DNA from 2 places in the Paenibacillus sp. cl141a genome. Region 1 is predicted to be linked to the other one. Evidence: predicted binding sites of a transcription regulator. Region 1 holds the regulator's gene; the other holds the start of a gene.
The links. The regulator CtsR, encoded in region 1, represses protease genes until heat stress. The targets are predictions, from matches to a motif close to ATGGTCAATAAAGGTCAAACA.
Positions count from the first base shown of each region.

Region 1 (9,180 bases):
ATCCCGGCTGCGTCTTAACGTTCAGCTCGTTCATGACCGGAATTTCCGGGCCTTCCAGCAGGCCGAGATCCACGCCTAGCCGAACGTCGGACAAGCGCTGAGCCGCTTCCTTGGAATCCATGACCGCTGCATAGGACAGGATGCCGTATGAACGCATGACCCGGTCCGTAATACGGAGCTTGGATTCACTGAGGAGCCGCGCCCTGGCATTCTTCTCGTGCTCGATGATCTGCAGTGCCACGCTGTGAAGATTCTCGATGATCTCCGACTCGGTTTGCCCGAGCGTAATCTGATTCGAGATTTGAAAGAGGTTTCCTAAAGCTTCGCTGCCCTCGCCGTAAATCCCTCTAACGGTCAAGCCTACCTGCGATACGGCTGAAAGAATCCGATTGATCTGCTGCGTCATGACGAGCGCGGGCAGATGCATCATGACCGAAGCTCGAAGGCCGGTGCCGACATTGGTCGGACAGCTCGTTAGGTAACCCCGTTTGTCATCGAAAGCATAATCGATCTCGGATTCGAAAATATCATCCAGCGCCGTCGCGCGGCTCCATGCCTCCCGAACCTGAAATCCGGGATACAAACACTGTATGCGCAAGTGATCCTCTTCATTGATCATAATGCTGACGGATTCATCTTCGGTAAGGATGACGGCACCGTTTCGGGATTCATTAGCCAGATTGGGACTGATCAGATGCTTCTCGACGAGAACCTTCTTATCCAGCTCATCAATCTCACTTAATTTAATTACATGCAAATGCCCGAAATCCTGCAAATCCTCCTTATCCTTTAACACATGGGTCAGGCGCTCTAGCACTTCTCCCGACTGCTGATCCGTTGCGAGCAGCGGGAAAGGAAGATGCTGCAGGTTGCGCGCCACCCTCACGCGGGTGCTGATGACAATGTCGGAATCCTGACCGTTCCCGCGCATCCACTCGCTCAGCGCCGAATCGGTAAACCGGAGATTAGACATCACGCATTCCTCCTACTAAAGTGCAAAATGTAACGATCTTATCCCTGAGCAATGTTACGCTCCAGCTCACGAATTTGGTCCCGGATCTCGGCAGCCGCTTCAAATTCCTCCTGCAGGATTCTCATTTGAAGCTCCTTCTTAAGCTCATCGATCCGGCGTTTGATCTGAATCCGGCCGCCGGTACGCTTTGGCACTTTGCCCACATGGGAAGTTCCCCCATGGACTCGCTTGAACAACGGATCCAATCGATCCGAGAAATATTTATAACACGAGCTGCAGCCGAACCGGCCAAGCTTGCTGAACTGGGAATACGTCATGCCGCATTCCTCGCATTGCAGCGTCTGAGCCGTTTTCGCACCGGGGGTCTGGCCCTTGCCTGAAGGATCCAGATCCAGCAGGCCTGACAGCAAACTGTGTATAGAAAAACCATTCGACGTACCGGGGATCAATTCCCCTTTTTCACGGGCACAAGTTTCACAAAAGTGAAACTCCGTTTTCTCCCCGTTCACAATTTTGGTGAAATGAAGTGTCGCCGGCCGTTTACCGCATTCTTGGCATAACATACTTCGATGCCTCCTTACACAGACTCACTTACCTAATAAAGAAATCAGCATCGCCTTCATAATACGTGCGCGCAGCTCATCCCGATAAGGAAGCTTCACATTCAGGCATTCCCTTGAAACGGCGGCCCGCATCAGGCTGGCCTCCCGCTTCGTCAAAAACCGGGATTCCTCCAGCTGGTAGATCAAGCCTTCCGCTACCGTCTGGTCAATCATGCTGCCGATGGTATGATGAAGGTGCTGCTGGAGTGCAGTATGCTGGGGAAGCTCGATACGCTGGATGCGGATGTATCCGCCCCCGCCGCGCTTGCTCTCGACAAGAAAGCCCTTCTCCAGTGTGAACCGTGTGCTGATCACGTAATTGATCTGGGAAGGAACGCAAGAAAATTGCTCCGCCAAATCGTTGCGTTGAATTTCGACGGTTCCTTCCGGACTTTCTTGCAATATGCTCTTCAGGTATTGTTCGATAATATCAGAGATATTACGCATGGTCTGTTCATCCTCCACTGTTTGAAACGTTAAGACGGATAGTGATCTTACACGTCCGCACAGAGCCTTGCTTATACGTTGATTAACCATAATCAAAATCAGCGAACCCTCTCGTTGACTTTGACTTTCTTTGACTTTGATCTCATTATAGCACATTTTTTCATTTTGCCAAGAGGGTCCTTCTCAAATGTTCGCGCTATGCATGTATTCTTATTGTACCCACTTCTTCGATCGCTTATAGCCCTTTTCCGAAGAACAATTCAACCGAAGGACTAAAAAAAGAAGCAGCCTCCGTGCCGGATCAAAACCGGTCTCTTGGCCACTTCTTCCTGTCGTTTTCTATATCTTAAGCATCATAACTGATCAAATAATGCTGCAGCTCCGTATTGTAGTACCCGATGCTGTATTCAATGATGCTGCCCGTCTGGTCGTAGGAGGATCTCAACCGCTTCAGTAACGGGGTTCCGGCGCTTACTTCCAGCAGCGAGGCAATCTCCTCATTAGCCACGGTCGCCAGGAAACGGTCCCGGAAATTCTCCAGCGTGATTTGACTCTCCTCGATACGTTCATACAAGGACGGCAGTTCGCTTGAATCGAACTCCTCCCCCATGTCCACCAGGGACGATACGTAATGGGTGTAGTAGATAAACGGGCTCCCGTCCAGCAAATACATACGTTCGATCAGCAGGCACCGCTCACCGAATTTCAGGAACAATTCGCTATCCGGTTCATTGTGCACCCATTCCGTCTTCAGATGGCGCTTCCGGATCTGGTGGCCCTCTTCAACCAAAATCTCGGTAAACAGCTTCCCCTTGGACAGCTTGGAAAAGGACGTGTTCCGGGTCACGATCGTTCCTACACCGCTGCGCTTCTCTACATACCCTTCCTGGTACAATTCCTGGATCGCATTGCGAACCGTCATTTTGCTGACGTTAAATTCCTGTTCCAGCTGCGGCTCGGAAGGAATATGGGAACCAAGTGGATATACCCCATGCAGAATCCGATCTTTAATGATCTTCTTGATTTGCAAGTATAACGGACCGTTCTTCCGCGTGATCGACATGCTTCCTCCTACCTTTCCACGTCAGACATATGATGACTCATCGCCTGAAGCACTTCGCGTTCGTTCGCCGTCGGCGTATCTCCCGTTACCGTATGGGCAAGCATCGCCGCCGCTGCGGCAAAATCAACCGTCCAGCCCGGTACATACCCCTCCGAGATCCCGTGAATCACACCGCTGGCATAGGCATCGCCCGCCCCGATGCGGTCATGGACGGAGAACGTCAACGTTTGGGAAAAATGAAACGCTCCATCCGTGTAAAGATAGCCTTGCAGGGAATGGGTATTGTCCCCGTTGATCTTGCGGTGGGTACCCGACGCAACCGTAATATTATACTTCGCCGCCACCTTCGGAATCAACTCCTGCAGCTGTTCGTGCCGATCCTCCCGGGTGGTTTCCATGCCAAGGATATGGATGGCATCCTTCTCGTTCATGAAGACGATATCCGCCAAAGACAGCATTTCCTCGTAGTGCGGTTTGGCGAAATCGTAGCGGTCCGCCCCCCATAAGGAAGGACGGTAGTTGCAGTCGAACACAACCGTTCCGCCGCTTTGCTTGACCTTGCGAGCCAAGACCTTCATCTGGCCCCGCACGGTGTCGTTCATGGAAAGGGTGATGCCGCAAAAATGGATCATGTCGACCTTTTCGGCAATCGCATCGAAATCGTACATGGCATCCTCCGCCGTATTAAAGCTGCTGCCAAGGCGATCTGTATAAGTCACGCGACCGGGTCTGACGCCAAACCCATTCTCCAGGAAGTACATGCCGACATATTTGCCGCCGCGGCTAATGAGCGAAGTGCCGATCCCAAGCTTGCGCAGATATGAGATCGCCGCTTCGCCAAGCGGGTTGTCGGGCAACGTGCTGACGAGGCACCCGGCATGTCCGAACCTTGCCACTGCCGACGCGATGTTGACGCCCGTCCCGGAAAAAGAGTAGTTCAGGTGGCTCTCTTGTGCCAAGGAAGCATACCCTGGTACTTGAAGACGCATCATCACTTCGCCAAATGCAGCGATCGTCTTAGGCATATTGATCAACCAGCGCTTTTAACTTAAGGTGCAGCTCTTGCACGTCGCTAATGATCGTATCCCCGCTGGCCGAGTCGATGATCGAGGAGTATACGTGAGGGATGACCTGCTGTACTCCTGCCTCGAACGCAATGCGGACGATGGCTTCGAAATTCTCTTTATCGATCCCGCCCGTCGGCTCTAACGCGAATCTTTCCTCCGCGCATGCCTTCGCTACCGCACGATACTCCTCTTCCAGCTTCAAGCCCTGCATCGGGAAATACTTCAGTGCGTTGCCGCCCATATCGCGTACAAGCGCGATGGCCGATTTTACGGGGACGACGGCTTTGTCCGAACCGGCAGCGCTCACCGGTCCGGTAGATATATTGACGTAGCCCACTTGTCCCGAAGGGGACACGAGGCTGTTGATCCAGCTATCTTCGCCGCCCAGGTTAGCACGGGTTGCACCGACCGCTGGAAACACCTGATTGATATGCGTGCCCGGGTAGCTCTTCACGATCTCCGCGACCACCGCCGCTTGACGGTTATCGCCGGCGCCCAAGCCGATGGATACCGCATCCTCGATAACGGCTCCGTACTCCTTCATCGCGATGACGGCTTCCTGCGCATTCGGGTAATTTTTCGACAATACGCCGACCAGAACATGCCCTTCCGAAGCTTCGAATATTTCCTTCGCATTCTGAATGCTGCCTGCAAGAACGTTTAATGCCGTGCGGTTTCTGTAAAGACGTTTCTCCATGTTTGCCATCTTAGTTTCCCCCTGCAATCTGCTGTATTCTCGTTATAATGACTTGCAAATCATCGCCGGAAAGCGAGCGAGGATCGATATCAAAATACCCCTGGCGTACGCCGTAATCCCGGGTATACACCGCAATGTCGCCTTCGCGCAGCTGATCGTTCATGGATTTGGCACTTACCCCGGCCGCCTCCTCATTGACCTTCACGCGTCCACGGAAGATCGCTCTTCCCGCTTCGTCCTGCACGATCGTAACCTCAATGCCCGGCAATTTCGATAAGGACTTCATTTCCTCCAGTGCCGCCTTCTCCAACTCGCTCTTATCTTCCTTCACCATATACTCATCCAGCGCCTGAAGCAATCCAAACGTCGTTTCCTTCCCAATCTTCATGCTCCGCCCAATGCCATGCAGCTGCGCCTTCACCCACTCCACGTATTGGCGCTTGCCGCCTACTATACCGGAGGTCGGACCTTCGATTGCCTTAGAACCGCTGTAAATAGCCAGATCTCCGTACTTCACATACTTCTGGATATCCTCCTCGGCAGCGGCATCCACGATCAGCGGTTTTCCATGTGCCTGGGCCACTTCTGCAGCTTCTTCCACCGAAATCATGTTTTTCTGCACGCAGTGATGGGACTTCACGTATAAAATGGCAGCGGTCCGTTCATTTATCGCCTCTGCGATATGCTCCTTGCGCCCTTCGTTGGCGTACCCTACCTCTACGACCTTGCCGCCTCCGAGATACACCATCGTTTCGACGGGAGCTCCATACTGCACATTATGCCCCTTGAACAGGATGATCTCGTTCTTGGCAATCGGTTCCTGATGCAGTCGGTCACTGCGCCTGCGATTGCCCTCGGTGACGATTCCAGCCACGGATAGAGCAATGCCGCTGGAAGCCGAATTGACGACAACCGCCGCTTCGGAACCGAGAATGCGCGCCATGTAATCGCCTGCTTTATCTACCAGATCCGCGATTTCCACGTAACTCTGTCCACCGATCCGCATGGCTTCCATGACGGTATCCCTCGGTGCCGACACGCCAAGAATGCTCATCCGCCCGCTGGCGTTCACCACGCGTTTCAACCCGTATTTAGCATGTAATGAATGATCCATTGACTACCACTCCTTTGGCTTCAATATATCGGTCGGCGATTCGGGTCTCCCCTTCGGAATCGGTCAAACTCATCGGTCCCTGCCGCACCGCGAACAAAGTAAGGTGAGCAGCGTCGCCGACTTGAATTCGGCCCAGCTCCGGACGGCCCAGCCATGCGGCTGCATGGTCCGTTACCGCAGCGACCACTTCCTGCAAGCCGTACCCTAGATACAGAAACTTACTCATGACATTGGCCAGGCTGTACACCGGGCCGTGGATGCGATTGCCGCGATAAATATCGGTGCTGATCGTATCCGGCTTAATCCCTTGTGCTTTTGCATACTCCGCCACCAGGAACGAGAAGCTCGCCGTACCATGGCCGACATCCAGATGAACGCCGCGGGCAATCGCTTCGGTCAGGGCAGGAATCGGCTTCCCGTTCGAATCGAATAAATTGTTGGCTTTCCCGTTCAAATAATGAGTGATTATGTCGTCCTTCTGAAGCAGCTCCAGCACTTCCTCAATCGGAGGAGGTCCCGATCCGATATGAACCATCAGCGGCAGGGACGTTTTCCCGGACAGTTTCCTTGCGAGTCGAAGCGGTTCTACGCCGTTGTCCTTCACTACGCTTTTGCTGATCCTTGCCTTGAGCCCGATGATCAGGTCAGGATACGTTAAAACTGCTTTTGCTGCCTTTTCGGGATCGATCCATTCCAAACTGGAAAGCTCGTCGATCCGCTGAAGTCCAATATGGGAAATATTCAAAAAAGCAAACACGTTTGTTTTGGCCCTGGCAACCTCGGCTGCCAATTCTCCAATCGTATCCGCGCCGCAGCTTCCTGCATCAATAATGGTGGCGACCCCTTGCCGAACGCCGATCTCGTCGATGGCATCGCCATAAGGCTCCAGCTTGGCGACCGCATGGACGTGCATATCGATCCAACCGCTGGACACATATAATCCCGTACCGTCAAAACCGTTGTCACCCGATGCCGTATTCGCATCCGTTATTTCGGTAATGAACCCGTTCTCCATGACAATGTCAAAAGGCTTCTCATCATGCACCATCTGTACGTTGCGCAAAACAAAACGCTGTTCCAAAATCTTCATCGTTTCACCCCTTCAGCCTTACCGGACCAGCCTTAAATCCTCTTCAGTACCCGCCGATTTGCATTGCTTTTTCTTAATACCATGGTTATAGCATAGCACAGAACATCCTGGACGTGAATATAACGTTATAATGTTTAAATCAATTTTCGAATTTTATCATTTATCTCTTGCCTATAAATCGGATTCCATGGATTGATAGCGCCGTACTGCTAAGGTTCTGGTTCTGTGTGCCTAGCGGGATTTCCTTCTCGCTTCATACCAAAGAAACTGCCTTGGATAGGCAGTTTCTTTGGTCCGTTTATAGTATTAAATCCTCATATTCCTTGATGTTAAACCTCAACCTTCCGATCAACGAGATACACCGTGGCATATAGGACCAAGGCCGCCACAATGACCTCAAAAACAAATGCGCCCCATGCTAACGTATACTGCGCGGCAGATACGGTAAAATCCACCTCATTCTCGAAGGAAATGTTCGCCATCGGCCCGACCCATGCTGCTTCTTCTCCGAAGAGCAGCTGGCTGATCCAGGACAAGACATTATGCAATACAAAGAACACCAGAATGCCAATCCATACGCTTCCTTTCTTCGTGATGCTGTTGGCCACGGCAATGGCAAAAAATATCGTAATCATCAGAAAGACGAATTTCCATGCCGTCAACAGGGCGAGACCGACATAATACATAACAGGATAATCGGAAAAACGGATCATTTCCCATGGGATGCCGGCAGCGTTCCAGTAGTACCACAAATGCAGCGCCATCAGTAGGCACAGCGCCAGTAAACTCGCGCACGCCAGAATGAGGGAGGAAATCACGCTCCAGACAGAATGGACGGGGAGCAGACGCCGCTGATATGCCTTGATGTTATAGCCGAAGTTCTTGCCAGTGACCACAAGGAGCAAAACACTCACAGAGCCATAAGCCAGCATGCTTAAACCCAAACTCAATCCTAGCTCCCAATCTCTGATTGAACCTGTCACCGTGATTGCGATCTGCACGATAAGAAGAATCGCAAAAGCGCCGAGCAGCGTGGTCGAGTTTCTCTTCCAGTCGTATTTCAGCAGCCTCATCATTCCGCATACACCTCTTTAAACATCTCATCTATGCTTTTTCCGTGTTTTAAGCGAATGTTCTCCACTTCATCATGCATGGCAACCTCGCCGTTGCGAATGAAGATCACTTCATCAAATATTCGTTCGATGTCCCGGACCAGATGGGTCGAAACCATGATGCTGCTGTCCTCGTTGTAGAATTCAACGATGGCATCCAGAATTTTTCCACGGGCTACGGGATCCACCCCGCCGATGGGTTCATCCAGCATATACAGCTTCGCTTCGCGGGACAATGCGAGCGTTAACTGCAGGCGCTCATTCATCCCTTTGGACAGGGAGCTGATGCGATCATTGGTTTTTAAATTCATGAAGTCCAGCATTCTGTTTGCCTTTTCTACATTAAAATCCTCATAAAAATCCTTGAAGTACGCCACCGCATCCGAGACCTTCATCCAGGATTCCGTCATCGGCCGGTCCGGCATGAAGGACACGCTGGCTTTGGTCTCCAGCCCCACGGGTTTGCCGTTTACGTAAACGGCACCTGCCGTAGGCTGGATCAAACCGGCTGCAATCTTCATCAGCGTGCTCTTGCCACTGCCGTTGGTACCCAGCAAGCCGATGATCTTGCCTCCGCTGATATCCAGATTGACATCATGCAGCGCTCTGCGTTTACCGGCATACGTTTTGGTTACGCTTCGTACCTGTAACAGATTTTCCACCATGGTCTCACCTCCGCTTTTTGGATCATGGCTGCTTCACAGCATCTTCCACGATCGTAATGATATCCTGATCTTTAAAGCCGAGCTCCTGCATGCCGCGTATAAACCGTTCCAGCAGATCGCCGGCCATTTCTTTTTTGATTTCCATGATTTTCGATTCCTCGCTTGTCACGTATCGGCCCAATCCCCGCCGCGTCTCCACAATACCTTCACGCTCCAATTCCTGAAAAGTTCGCTGCACCGTGTTTGGATTTATTTGAAGCTCACTCGCTAATTCTCGAACCGATGGGATTTTATCACCGGGCAGAAGTTTGCCGGTGATGATTTCTTTCTTCAGATACGTCATGATCTGT
Region 1 is NZ_FNZO01000017.1:63,842-73,021, forward strand. It holds gene BMX45_RS29350 (protein-arginine kinase McsB) at 1-973, opposite strand, end outside; gene BMX45_RS29355 (protein-arginine kinase activator protein McsA) at 1,012-1,536, opposite strand; gene BMX45_RS29360 (CtsR family transcriptional regulator) at 1,561-2,022, opposite strand; gene BMX45_RS29365 (GntR family transcriptional regulator) at 2,369-3,085, opposite strand; gene BMX45_RS29370 (sugar kinase) at 3,094-4,110, opposite strand; gene BMX45_RS29375 (2-dehydro-3-deoxy-phosphogluconate aldolase) at 4,103-4,858, opposite strand; gene BMX45_RS29380 (DgaE family pyridoxal phosphate-dependent ammonia lyase) at 4,860-5,963, opposite strand; gene BMX45_RS29385 (amidohydrolase/deacetylase family metallohydrolase) at 5,941-7,044, opposite strand; gene BMX45_RS29390 (hypothetical protein) at 7,383-8,129, opposite strand; gene BMX45_RS29395 (ABC transporter ATP-binding protein) at 8,126-8,830, opposite strand; gene BMX45_RS29400 (GntR family transcriptional regulator) at 8,853-9,180, opposite strand, start outside.

Region 2 (9,180 bases), on a different contig from region 1:
CGAGCACGACGCAGGTCTTTGTGCGGCAGATCAAGCACTTGCTGGTCATTTGTGTAGGAGTGAATTGTAGTCATCAATCCTTTAACGATACCAAAGTTCTCGTCAAGAACTTTTGCAAAAGGAGCCAAGCAGTTCGTCGTACAAGAAGCATTGGAGATGATGGTGTGGCTAGCAGCATCGTATTTGTCTTCGTTAACGCCCATAACGATGGTGATATCTTCGTCAGTAGCTGGAGCGGAGATGATAACTTTCTTAGCGCCGCCTTTCAAGTGAGCGGAAGCTTTGTCTTTCGCTGTGAAAATACCAGTGGATTCAACAACGATTTCAACGCCGTACTCAGCCCAAGGCAATGCTTCAGGGTTACGCTCAGCGAATACTTTCACTTCGCGGCCGTTTACAACGAGTGCGCCTTCTTTAGCTTCAACAGTTGCATTCAGTCTGCCATGAGTGGTGTCATATTTCAAAAGGTGTGCCAGCGTTTTTACGTCCGTCAAATCGTTGATTGCCACGATTTCAACTTCGCTGTTGTTCAGCGCAGCGCGGAATACGTTACGTCCAATACGTCCAAAACCGTTAATACCTACTTTAACCATGAGTAGTTCCCTCCATATTTGTAAAATTTATATATTCAAGATTGGCCGTTAAGCCAATCAAGACAACAAAAACGAAAAATCAGTTGTACGCCCGCGGACTCAGATGCCGGCGTCAATTTCCTTCTCGACTTCCAATGCCGCGGCTTCATCCGTAACGAGAATGTCCTCGTGTCCGAATTTCAGCACCGCATGGATCGCTTTGCCCTTGCCTTGCCCTCCAGCAATGCCGATGATGGTCTCCGTCCGCATAATATCCTCAAGCCGGAGTCCAAGGGTAAGCATTTTGTGGACAACTTCCCCATCTTCGCTGAAATAATAGCCGAAGGATTCCGCGATCGCGCCATCTGCCTGCAAGTTCCGGATAGAGCCTTCATCCAGCTTGCGCCGTCTGGCCATCTCCATGGCATCTCCGATGCCGTGAATAATGACGCGGCTGCGCCTGATCACATCCACGATCTCCTGGATGTGCTGATCCTGAACCAACGATTGATAAGCATCCTCGCTGAGCAGATCCGGCACATGAAGCAATCGGTACTCAGCCCCAACGCGCTTAGCCATTTTGGAAGCAATGGTGTTCGCTTGAATCTCCATGCTCTCCCCGAGGCCGCCTCGCGCCGGCACAAACCAAGTGCTCGTCAACGGTTCGCCGCCAGGCAAAGAGGACATCTGCTCTGCCACTTCGGCGAGCGTGGAGCCGCCTGTTACGGCAATCGTATCTCCATCCTGGACAAAGTTAAGCAGCGTTCTTGCTCCGGCCCGGCCAAGCTCACGTTTGACTTCCGGAGATGACTCGCTGTCACCGGGAATAATGACCACTTTACGAAGCCCGTAAGCCTGACGAATCTTCTCTTCCAGTTCAACCAGTCCGAACAACTCATTCATGACCGGTTCCAACTCCTCCAGCAAGCATATCCCTGTGCCGCTGATCCGCATGCCGAGCGTTTCAATCTCGATCAGCCCTTGCGCTTTCAGAAGATCAGTCTCTGCTCTGAGAACACGCTCGGTCATTGATAGCGATGAAGCCAGTGTTCTTCGGCCAACAATGCCGGACAACTTGATCTGATGAAGGATGGTATACCTTCGTTTAAGAGTATCCATCAGATCCGGCAGAAGTTGCTCTTGTATTTCTAATAGGTTACGCATGCATTCCACTCCTGCAAACTTCGTCTCGGCTCTCCTACCTGGTCGTAAAATGTCCCAGTTAAACTTTTTAAGTCCCACCCTTATTCTAACCAATAATCATGCCGGTTGCAAGTGTCCGAAAGTATATTTCTCTACCCCAGGCATTCTTATTCATTATGGCCAACTACCGGCTTGTCTATATAATAGGAACAAAGTTTTGTCCGCTATTGTATTTTTGAAATAGATGCGGTATAATCAACTTCGTTGCTGATTTTTGTGCGCCCGTGGTCCAATGGATATGACGTAGGCCTCCGGAGCCTGAGATCGAGGTTCGATTCCTCGCGGGCGCGCCATTATAACATTTATTCTCTATACTGATTACCCTAAAGTGCCCATAACGGCTCTTTTTTTTACTCAATAGTTTGACTTTCTTTGACTTTTTGATTTAAATTGTTTATCATGTGGGTAATACGGTAACAGTATTTATATGAGGTACTTAAGAGGAGGTTTTCCACGTGAGTTTTATACCTATGGTCGTTGAACAAAGCAACCGCGGTGAGCGGGCGTACGACATCTATTCCAGATTGCTGAAAGACCGCATTATCTTCCTCGGCTCCGACGTAAATGACGTGGTCGCCAATTCCATCATTGCCCAAATGCTGTTCTTGTCGGCTGAGGATCCCGAGAAGGATATTCATCTTTACATCAACAGCCCTGGCGGTTCCATTACCGCAGGTATGGCGATATTCGATACGATGCAGTTCATCAAGCCGGACGTCTCGACGATCTGTGTCGGCATGGCTGCTTCCATGGGCGCATTCCTGCTTAACGCAGGCGCCAAAGGCAAACGCTACGGTCTCCCTAACAGCGAGATCATGATTCACCAGCCGCTCGGCGGCGCACAAGGTCAAGCCACGGATATTGAAATCCGTGCCCGCCGCATTCTGAAAATGCGCGACAAGCTGAACCGCATCCTGTCCGAACGCACCGGCCAACCGCTGGAGCGCATCGAGAAGGACACTGATCGCGACTACTTCATGACGGCTGACGAAGCCAAAGAGTATGGCCTGATCGATCAAGTACTGGAAAACACACCACCGCAAGGCTTATAAAAGAAATGAAGTAAAGGGCAGGCACCGATATCCGGTACCTGCCCTTTCTTATCCTCTGGATTCATTGAAAACTTCGAGTACTAAATAGTGAGAATATCCTCTCCGGTCGCTGTTGAAATCGGGAAACTTGAATGAATTGAAACAGGTTGTTTCCCGATTTCAAAGGCGAACGCGTTGCTCCTCCAAGGATACTCTCACTTCGGTACGATTTTTTCAATAAAACATAAAGACGGTAAGGCCATCCCCCTCCTAAAAGGCCTGCCTTAACTTGAGAGGAGGGGGAAAAGGGCACGCCTCTTGAGATACACAAAAAATCCCCTTGATCATAGGGCAGGAGTATATGCTCCACACTCAATTGATCAGGGGATTTTCGTAACTCGTTCCAGCACAGTGTTACATCAGGACAGCATCATGTTTCTAGACAAGCTATAGTATGAAATTTAATGATTACAGTTTACACAAACCGCTTATCATATACTCTTACTTCCACTGTTTCAGCTGCAACTCAAACTCAGGAAATCCATAGGCATAGGCGGTGTACTCATAAAGCTGGAAGTACAGCACCGCCGCGTTATCCTTCACGTAGAAGTCGGCATCGGCAGGCACTCCCTCAAAACCGCCGAGATAACCTCCCTCTTTCTTCATCTTGCTCAGCACAAGGTTGTTCAGCTTCTGCTTGTTCTTGCCCTGCATGTTGATGAAATCGCCCAGCTTCATTTGCTTGCCGTCCTTCAAGGAGAACGTGAAGCTTTTACGGAAAGTCATGCCATGGGCACCGCCGGTGTACGAATAATCGTACGCCGTAATGCTCAGGATGTCGTTCTGGTTGTAATGGACCACGAAGTCACCGCTGAATTCGTAAGGGAAACTGGATTCCGACGGCGGGAATTCCTCGGCGTTTCCTTCCGCACCGGTGATGACGCCGGACGCATTTTCTTTCAACACTTTGTTGATTTCGGCTTGGACCTCCGCATTATCGAGTCCGCTGATTACAGGATAATTCACAACAGCGTCTACGCCCTGAATATTCTTCTTGAGCGCAACCGATTTAATGCTAATGTCATTCAGCTTCTTCTTTGTCATGCTCAGTGTTTTCAAGGAAGGATTCCATTGTCCCTGAACGCCCATGTATTCGCTGATCGTTTTGAACGGCAGATACAGACGTCCATTGATGATCTGTCCGCCCGGCTCGCCGGCATACGAACCGTTCACCAGAATGCCGATTTCGTTTGCAGCATACACGGCGGCGCTCAGCTTGTTATAGCCGTTACCCAGTGTATACATGCGGTTTTTGGAATCATATTTAAGAGGCATCCCCAGACCATCCCGCAAAGCGGTCGCCGGCACATAAGTTACCCCATGCAGCACAAGACCTTTTTGTGACAAGGTTTTGCCGTTCCATTTCAATACAACTTCATTCTTCGACGTCTTTTGGCTGGCGGAAACGGGTGCTTTAGCGGCGCTTGCATCGATGACCTGTCCGCTCAAACCAAGACTGCCAAGCAGGACACTAGTTGCAATTAATGATGCACATACACGAAATTTAGGATTCATATCAGAATTCCACCTTTGTTAAATTAAGTTTCCGTTAGTTGTTAATCTATTACCCTTAATCATTATAAGGAAAGCTTTCAATGTATTGGTAACAAACTGAATGACAATTTTGACTCCATGCCATAGGACCTACACATTCTCATGATTCTTTCCGAACGAACGCTGCTGCGCTAAGAAACACATCGAACAAGAGAGCACCTGAACCCGCAAGCAGCAGTAATTTACCGCCTTGGACAACGTAGCAAGAAGAATCAAACCGATGCCAGCGAGTGCACTGTGAATGCTCGTCAGCAGCAGATGCAGCGCGCTTTTCCCGAAAAAATTCAGAAATATAACAGCAGCGATCCCTGCAACAATCAAAGCAATAACCCCCATGCTCGTCAGATCACTCAAGCAGCTTCTTCCTTTCAGGGATACCTCATTTATAAAAAACGGGGCTAAACGGTGTACAACCTCCTTATATATAACAACGAAAAGGATCCTGAAGTTGTAGTGGAATTCCTGAAAATCGGCCAATTCTTCCCATTTTGGGACTAATGTCTCATTCTACTCTGCAAAAAAAAGAGCCCATCCCCTTAGGGGACAGGCTTCCTTATTACAATAATATGAAGAACCGAAGCTTATACTAACGACCGCTCTTCAATTCGGTCCATAAACGATCGTAGACGGAGAGCGAGTCACCGACGTTATCGAGCCACTCGGTACGGCCCAGTTCCTCTTCCGTCAGGTTGATCATCGTATTGGCGCGGTATTCCTCGCTATGGAATTCCATCGCTTTCGTGTTCGGATTGCTGTATCCGATAAATTCATAGTTTTTGGCGCTGACTTCAGGCTCCATCATGAAGTTGATGAATTTCTCGGCCAATTCCTTATTCTTCGCACCTTTAGGAATCGCGTAGTTGTCCGAGAATATGGTCGCTCCTTCTTCAGGCACCACGTACGCCACATCCGGATTCTCCGCCGCGATGAACGCCGCGTCTCCGGACCAAACCGTGGCAATCCAGCCTTCCTCCTGAATCATCTTCTGCTTAATATTGTCCGTATCAAACGCAAGGACATTCGGCAGCAGTGTCTTCAGCTCATCGGATGCAGCCGTGATTTCCGCCTCATCCGTGCTGCTGTTGGATTTCCCTTGCTTTTTCAGCGCCATGCCGATCATTTCCCGGTTGTCGTCCAGAAGCAGGACTTTGCCCTTGTATTCCGGATTCCAAAGGTTTTCCCAGCTGTTGATTTCGTCCTTCACATACTTCTTGTTATATGCAATTCCCGTTACGCCGGACGTGTAAACGATTGAATATTTATTGCCCGGGTCATAAGACGGATCTTTGAACGTATCCGTAATATTGACGAAGTTCGGAATATTATTCATGTCAAGCGGCTCAAGCAGCTCCGATTCGATCATCGTTTTGACCATATAATCGGACGGCTGAATGAGGTCGTAACCGCTGCCGCCAGCCTTGATCTTAGCCAGCAGGTCTTCATTGTTAGCGTAGTTGTCGTAGGTCACCTTCACGTCGAACTTCTCCTCAAAGTCCTTCAGCACCTCGGGATCGAAGTTATCCGCCCAGCTGTAAATATGAAGCGTCTCCTTATCCGAGCCGCAACCGGCCAGCAGTCCTACAGACAATACCGCAACCATGCCTGCCGTCAGCAGGCGGGTCCATCTTGATTTTTTCAATTCAATATCTCCTCTCTTTCCACTTGCATGTTTTCATTTTATTTCGAAAAAAGCGTTTCTATCGCTTAGATCGGTAATGTTTTGTGTTTCTTCTGCCCATTGCCGCGGTTAAGAATATATTGGGCTAACAGGATCAGCGTGATGCTGACTAGGATGAGCAGCGTGCACAGCGCGTTGATCTCTGGCGAGATGCCGCGCTTCACCTGAGCGTATATATAGATCGGCAATGTTGTTGAGCTTGGGCCGGCGACGAAAAAGCTGACCATAAAATCGTCCAGCGACAGCGTGAAAGCAATCAATGCGCCGGAGATAATGCCCGGTGCAATCTGCGGCAGCGTGACGTGCCGGAACGTTTGCCAAGGCGTGGCGCCCAAATCCTGGGCAGCCTCATCCAACTGTTTGCCCATCCCCGACAGTCGGGCGGTTACCACGACATAGACATACGACAGGCTAAACGTAATATGGGCGATGATCACCGTTGTCTTGCCAAGCGGCATGTTCAGTTGACTGAACAGCACCAGCAGCGACAGCCCCATAATAATATCCGGAATGATGACCGGCAGATACAGGAGGCCATTCATGCCGCTACGGCCCTTACGGCCCATATTCCGGAGCGAGAGCGCCGCTGCGGTCCCGAGCAAGGTCGAAACGATCGTCGAGATGACGGCCACCGTCAAACTGTTCATCAGCGCTTCCATCACGTGCCGATTCTGGAATAGCGACACATACCAATCCATCGTAAAGCCTTCCCAATTGCCGCTAAGCCGCGTATCGTTAAAGGAATAGATGATAATCATGACGATGGGTACATAGATGAAAGCCATCATAAGGAAAGAGTGAATCCCGAGCAGCGGGTGATTCTTCTTTTTCACTTATCTCCCCTCCCCTACGCGTTGATGGCGGGCTTGCATCGCCCGGTTAAAGAGCAGGATCAGCACCAGGGACGTAATCACAAAAATGACCGATAACGCCGCTCCAAAGGGCCAGTTGCGCGCACCCAGGAACTGCTGCTGAATGATATTGCTGATCATGGAGGACTTGGCGCCGCCCAAAATATCCGTGACGACAAACATCCCAGAAGTCGATACGTAGACCAGAACCGCACCCGTCATGATGCCGGACTTGCTCTGAGGCAAGGTAATATGCCGAAATGCCTTCCATCTAGAAGCGCCAAGATCGCTGGCCGCATCCAGCAGACGTTTGTCCATCTGCTCCAAGGCCACGTAAATCGGCAGCACCATGAACGGAATGAAGTTATACACCATCCCAAGCAGTACGGCTCCGTACGTATACAGCATTTGAATCGGCTCGTCGATCCATCCAACCCACATCAGCAAGCTGTTTACCACGCCTTGCGTCCGGAGCAGCAGAACCCATGCATAGGTTCGGATCAAAAAGTTGATCCAGAACGGAACCGTGATCAGAATCAATCCCCAGGTTTGGATACGCGGGGAAGCGTTGGCTATATAATAGGCCAAAGGATAGCTGACTAACAAGCAGATCACCGTAGTCAGCAGCGACAGTACCAAGGTATCCCAGTAGATGCCCAAATATAATGGATCAAAAAAAGTCTTGTATCCTTCCAGACTGAAGGAAAACACGACATTCCCGAGCGAATCCCGCGAGAGAAAGGAAATGCCGACCACGATCAGCATCGGAACGATCAGGAACAGGGATAACCACAGCAGCACCGGAGTCAACAGGAACCTTGATTTCCTCATGGCCCGATGTTCACCTCATCCTTGGCGTTCCAGTTCACCCCAACCCGTTCGCCAACCTCCCACGGATGGTCATCCGAGATATCGAGGGCAATCGTGACCTTCATCGGCTCATCGTCCAATTGGACCAGAAGCTTATGAACGCTGCCGAGGTACTGCACATCCTCAATCACGCCGCTCTTCTTGGCACCCGATTCCCGCTGGGGAATGAGTTTCTCCGGTCGTACGGCAAAAAGCCCCTCAGGCGAGGAGAAGACGTTATTCTCCCCTACAAACGTGGCGGCAAACAGCGTTTGCGGTCTCGCATAGATCTCGCGAGGAGTGCCGATTTGCTCCACCCGTCCATGGTTCATGATGACGATCCGGTCGGACAGCATCATGGCCTCCTCTTGGTCGTGCGTTACGTATACAAACGTTATGCCGAGCGTCCGCTGCAAATGCTTGAGCTCGGACTGCAGGTTCTTCCGCAGTTGCAAATCCAGCGCGCCGAGCGGTTCATCCAGCAGCAGCACCTTCGGCTTGTTGGCGATGGCGCGGGCGATGGCCACGCGCTGCTGCTGTCCGCCGGACAACTGGTGCGGGAAGCGTTCCCGCAAGGCGGTCAGCTGCGTCATCGCAACAGCCTCGTCCACGCGCTCCTTGATGAGCTGGCGCGGCATTTTTTTCATTTTCAATCCAAACGCGATATTGTCTTCTACGGTCATATGCGGAAACAGAGCATAGTGTTGGAATACCAAATTCAAATCCCGCTTGTTCGCAGGCATTTCCGTCACATTCTGACCCGCCAGCCATACCTGTCCTTCGGTCGGCTGCTCGAATCCTGCTATCATCCGGAGAATCGTCGTTTTGCCGCAGCCGCTGGGGCCCAGCAAAGTCAGGAATTCCCCTTCTTTAATGGAGAGCGACAGCGGATGCACGACCGCTTGTCCCTGAAAATGCTTCTCGATCTGGACAAGTTCAATCACATGCATCAACCCCTTCTTCAAAATGTGACCTGTTCGTTTCCATGTGTACATCCTATTACCAGTATGCACAAAAACGTTCTCCACTAAGAAGAAACGGTCCTACTGCCTGTTGTGCTCAGGTTGGCAGAATCCGTTTCTTAAGGGTGGATGCGGTTAGAAGTCTCTACTAAGAAAAAAAAGCCATATCCATGGGTATGGCTTTAAACGTTAGATCAAAGTTCAGTTTTTCGCATATTCACTATACCTCGTTTTCCCTCTATACACAACACTTTTCTGTGTATTTCGACAGGGGAAGGGCCGGATATGGCACCGGAAAATGGTATTTCATTTTTTTAAATGACATGCGAAAAAACCGTTCGCCCGATAAAGACCGGAATGAACGGTTTTTTCGCATGCTGCGTCGATTACAGCGAACTATTTCAGCTGGTATTGCACGTA
Region 2 is NZ_FNZO01000004.1:543,317-552,496, forward strand. It holds gene gap (type I glyceraldehyde-3-phosphate dehydrogenase) at 1-593, opposite strand, end outside; gene BMX45_RS15025 (sugar-binding transcriptional regulator) at 693-1,736, opposite strand; tRNA gene BMX45_RS15030 (tRNA-Arg) at 1,994-2,068, shown strand; gene clpP (ATP-dependent Clp endopeptidase proteolytic subunit ClpP) at 2,231-2,827, shown strand; gene BMX45_RS15040 (PdaC/SigV domain-containing protein) at 3,308-4,381, opposite strand; gene BMX45_RS15045 (hypothetical protein) at 4,511-4,774, opposite strand; gene BMX45_RS15050 (ABC transporter substrate-binding protein) at 5,007-6,059, opposite strand; gene BMX45_RS15055 (ABC transporter permease) at 6,125-6,886, opposite strand; gene BMX45_RS15060 (ABC transporter permease) at 6,932-7,780, opposite strand; gene BMX45_RS15065 (ABC transporter ATP-binding protein) at 7,777-8,748, opposite strand; gene BMX45_RS15070 (SIMPL domain-containing protein) at 9,157-9,180, opposite strand, start outside.
Region 2: the regulator CtsR is predicted to act here: its motif matches at 2,135-2,155, upstream of clpP (ATP-dependent Clp endopeptidase proteolytic subunit ClpP).